Regions from separate parts of the Idiomarina sp. OXR-189 genome, predicted to be linked through region 2. Evidence: predicted binding sites of a transcription regulator. Region 2 holds the regulator's gene; the other holds the start of a gene.
What was found. Region 2 encodes ArgR, which controls arginine synthesis, uptake and breakdown. Its sites were predicted from a motif close to ANTGAATANNTATTCANT; they were not measured.
Positions count from the first base shown of each region.

Region 1: the regulator ArgR is predicted to act here: its motif matches at 1,415-1,432, upstream of UM402_RS11365 (aspartate aminotransferase family protein).

Region 1 is NZ_CP139706.1:2,312,372-2,314,783, forward strand. It holds gene astA (arginine N-succinyltransferase) at 1-28, opposite strand, end outside; gene UM402_RS11365 (aspartate aminotransferase family protein) at 45-1,247, opposite strand; gene UM402_RS11370 (flagellar brake domain-containing protein) at 1,583-2,287, shown strand; gene UM402_RS11375 (HDOD domain-containing protein) at 2,284-2,412, opposite strand, start outside.
Region 2 is NZ_CP139706.1:517,878-520,289, reverse strand. It holds gene mdh (malate dehydrogenase) at 1-917, opposite strand, end outside; gene argR (transcriptional regulator ArgR) at 1,103-1,576, shown strand; gene UM402_RS02490 (Dyp-type peroxidase) at 1,552-2,412, opposite strand, start outside.

The sequences.
Region 1 (2,412 bases), 810 kb from region 2:
ACGGCTTAATGGGTCTGATTAGCAACATAAAAACGCCTCAGTAATTAACCGGCAACCTGAGCAACAGCTTTTTCAAAGCGTTGCAGGCCTTCTTTGATATCGTCTTCAGAAATAATGAGCGCTGGCGTGAAGCGCACAACATTTGCGCCTGCAATTAACACCATAACGCCATGCTCTTGACCGGCTAACAAGAATTCACGCGCTTTACCTTCGTATTGCTCGTTAAGTGCCGCGCCCAACAAGAGCCCCTGGCCACGAATTTCACTGAAGACGTTATACTTTTCATTGATGCGCTGCAGTTCTTCTTTGAAAAGCTGCTCGCGCTTTTTAACGCCATCCAGAGTTTCTTTGGTGTTCACAATATCGAATACCGCTTCAGAAACAGCACAAGCCAACGGGTTACCACCGTAAGTACTGCCATGCGTGCCTGGCTTCAGGTGCTCGGCAATTTCTTTGGTGGTTAGCATAGCGCCAATTGGGAAACCGCCGCCCAACGCTTTAGCAGAAGTCAAAATGTCAGGTGTTACGCCTAATTGTTCATAAGCATACAAAGTACCCGTGCGGCCAAAGCCTGTTTGAACCTCATCAAAAATGAGCAACGCGTTGTTCTGGTCACACAATTCGCGCACAGTTTTTACAAACTCGACGTCTGGCGCTACCACACCACCTTCACCTTGCAACGGCTCCATCATAACGGCACAAGTGTCGTCAGAAATAAGCGCTTTCAACGCTTCAGCGTCGTTATAGTCAACGTGCTCAACAGCGCCTGGTTTCGGACCGAAGCCGTCTGAGTAAGCCGGTTGGCCACCAACAGTTACCGTAAAGAAAGTACGACCGTGGAAGCCTTTAGTAAAAGCAATAATCTTTTGCTTATGTTCACCGTGCTTTTCAATCGCCCAGCGACGTGCCAATTTTAGTGCTGCTTCGTTGGCTTCTGCACCTGAGTTTGCATAATAAACGCGGTCTGCAAAAGTTGCATCGGTCAGCTTTTTAGCAAGGCGAATCGCCGGCTCGTTAGTAAATACGTTACTTAAGTGCCATAGCTTCTGACTTTGCTCTTGCAACGCTGACACCATTGCCGGGTGGCAATGACCTAAACAGTTAACAGCAATACCGCCAGCAAAATCTACATATTCGCGGCCGTCTTGATCCCACACGCGGGCGCCTTCGCCTTTAACCGGGATCATTGACGCTGGGTTGTAGTTTGGAACCATAACGTCGTTAAACATTTCGCGATTTACTGCCATTTTGTCTGTCATTACTCTCGTCCTTATCGCTCATGCGAATTAACAAAGGTGTCAACAAATGAATGTCTTGAAAAGGGCGCTATTATGCCAAAATTTGACCAGCTTGTCTGTGTTAATTCCTTTCAAAAGCCTTTTCATATCAGCATTTGGGGATTTATTGCGTTTTAACTGAATAGTTATGCTTAAGCGTGAATAGTCACTGAATCTTTACTCACACTTTTTCTGTAAATTTCTTTTTGTAAAATTTATTAACAACTCTGTATCATGAATTGCATTGCAATTTTTACCGTCTTCTTTTAGCCTGAGACTATTCGTATACAACTTCGGCAGATGTTATGGAAAAAGAGACATCGACACTACCAGAATCGTCGCAGCCTCATATGAAGCTCAATTACTTGCGCCCTGGCGATATGATAGATGTTGAATTTGCATCCGCCACCAAAGTGCGCACCAAACTGCAGCTCATTGGTTTTGATAGCGGTCGTTACCTTTTATTAAAACAACCTAACCCGAAAACCGATGGAAGCTACGTTGACGTTCTGTATGAAGGCAACCCAGTTGTTGTTCGTCTTGTCATAGAAGGCGAAGCCGGCGAGTGTATCGCTTTCAAAAGTAAGATACGGGCAGTAACTAACTTTCCTTTCCGGCTTGTTTATCTCGACTACCCTAAAGAAGTTGAGCAACGGGCGCTACGGGCGCAAAAACGCGTCAGCACTCACATTCCCGTTGATGTAACTTCCGCTGCTGTTCAAGCAGACGCCCGTAAAAAACTTGCCAGTGGCGTTATTGTGGATATTTCAACGGCAGGTTGCCGCATACTGTTCAAAGCACAGAGTAACGCAGGCAATGTGACGCACATGAACATTAAAATAAACATTGGCTCTGGCTCTCAACGAGAACCGTTAACTCTGTCCGGCCAAATTATGAACCAACGTAAAGAGGTTGGACGAATTGGTATCGGCGTTCGTTTCACCGATCCGGAAGAACATATAACAGAAGTGTTTAATCACCTGCTTATCGACACCGACTTCGAGTGTTAGTCAGGAACAATAATTGGTGGGCGTTTTAAACTAACGTTGTTCAACCTGGCCACCGTTTCCGCCGACACCGAATACTTGTTCAGTATGCGTTTGCCTTCTTCCAGGCTTGCTAAATCAACTTCTCT
Region 2 (2,412 bases):
ATGCCTTTTTGGATATCGCCCTTCAGGCCGTCAAGCATGTCGTCCATGCATTTTTGTTCGTATGCACTTAGCTTGCCGTAAGACAGGATTTCTTCGGCACCATTTTTGCCTAAGCGTACTGGCTGTGCGAAGAACTTAGCATTGTCGCCTGGGCCTTCTACGTAAGTGCACTCAATAGTGTCCTGACCTTGCAGGCCTTTTAGCAATGACAATGCAAAGCGTGCTGCTGCCTGACCCATAGACAGGGTTGCTGAACCGCCGCCGGCTTTTGCTTCAACGACTTCAGTACCTGCATTCTGGATACGGTGAGTTAAGTCTTTGATTTCTTGCTCAGTAAACTCAACACCTTCAACTTGAGACAGTAATGGCAGAATCGTTGTACCGCTGTGCCCACCAATAACTGGCACGTTTACGTTTTCAGGGTTAAGACCACGCAGTTCGCCAACGAATGCTTCTGAGCGGATAACGTCCAGAGTGGTAACGCCGAACAGCTTACGCTTGTCGTAGCAACCTGCTTTTTTCAAAACTTCAGCAGCAATTGGAACGGTGGTGTTGACCGGGTTGGTGATGATACCGACACAAGCGTCAGGACAGTTGTCGGCAACACCTTGTACTAAGTTTTTAACGATACCCGCGTTCATGTTGAACAGGTCAGAGCGATCCATACCTGGCTTACGTGGTACGCCGGCTGGAATTAATACGATGTCGCTGCCAACTAATGCTGACGCAAGGTCGTCTTTACCGAAGCCTGTGACTTTTACGTCGGTAGGGATATGGCTTAGATCAACCGCAACACCTGGAACTACTGGCGCAACGTCATACAAAGATAACTCTGAACCTGCTGGAAGTTGTGTTTTCAAAAGTAATGACAATGCCTGGCCGATACCACCGGCCGCACCTAATACGGCTACTTTCATCTCAGACTCCGTTTTGTTTGTCGATTAGAACTGCATAAACATGCAGAATTTGGTGCAAAACTGTACTTGAATACGCTGTTAAATACAACTGACGAGCCTTTTATAACAAAGCTCGAATAGCGTCACAGAATGCAGTAAACTGGTCGCATTATAGCATAAAATGACAGTCAGGAAGCGGCACGATAATGGTGAAAGATCAATTAATTGACGCCTTCAAAACGTTACTTCGTGAAGAACGTTACGGTTCGCAAGGCGAGATAGTTAACGTACTGAAAGAGCAAGGCTTTGAGAACATTAGCCAGTCGAAAGTGTCGCGTATGCTTAGTAAGTACGGTGCAGTCAGAACCCGTAACGCAAAGCAGGAAATGGTTTACTGTCTGCCTCCTGATTTAGCCGTTCCTTCAACTAAGGCGCCATTAAGCCAGCTTGTACTGGATATTCAGCATAATGATGTCATGGTCATTATTCGGACCAGCCCTGGTGCCGCTCAGCTTATCGCCCGTTTACTCGACTCAGTTGGCAAAAAAGAAGGCGTGTTGGGGACTATTGCCGGCGACGATACTATTTTTATTGCACCGGTAAAAGTACAGGACATTGACTTTACGCTGCGAAAAGTCAAAGAGTTGTTTGCCAATCAGTCAGTACTGCCGTCTTCCTGATTAACGGGTAGCTCTCTGTTTTCTAAGAGAAAACGCGTTGACGGAACAAAAAAGCTGGAATTCAAAACTGCTTGAGAGTAATCGAGTATTGGATCGTATTGCCCCTGCTCATCGGCGTAATAACGTGCCTTTAACCACTCGACAACACTTTTAGGCGCATGAGAAAAGTACATCCCTAATAACCCTTGCTCGCGCAAGTCGCCCCAAGGCATGTTTTGCCGTAACAAAGGTATTGGCTGTTCATTCTTATCCATTAGTTTCGCTTTAGCAGCATGAGTGACGCCGTCGATCATTGCCTCTGGTAAACGCTCGCCGGAGACTTTCTCTCGTCCCATAATCTGCTCCTGCTTTTCCGGGCCTAAATAATCCCAACGCCGTAAGTCATAGCGAATTTTCTGAACAAACAAATAACTACCGTCAACAAAGGCAGTGTCGTCAGTTGCGTTTATTAGCGAGGCTTCGCGTTTGCGCATACCTCTTGGGTTATCAGGGGCATCAATAAAGCCCAGCAGGTCGCGGCCGTCTAAATAGCGAAAGGAACGGATTTGCTCTGCCACTTCAATGTCATAACCAAACCACTCCATAATGGTTCTGCCCGCTAAATAATTGGCATCGAATCGGTCGCAGCGTATATGTAAGACTAAGTCAAAAGGATGACGAGGCGCTTCCCGGTCTGCGTCGCTTAGCTCGGGGAATGCCTGCAGGTGAAGCGGTCGTTTATGCGGGTAAAGGATATCCCAATATTCAGCACCAATGCCGACAAAGCCGGTCAGCATGGCTTCAGAAAAGCGTGCATCTAAGTCCTGAATGATAGCCGGGAATCGAGACAGTTTACG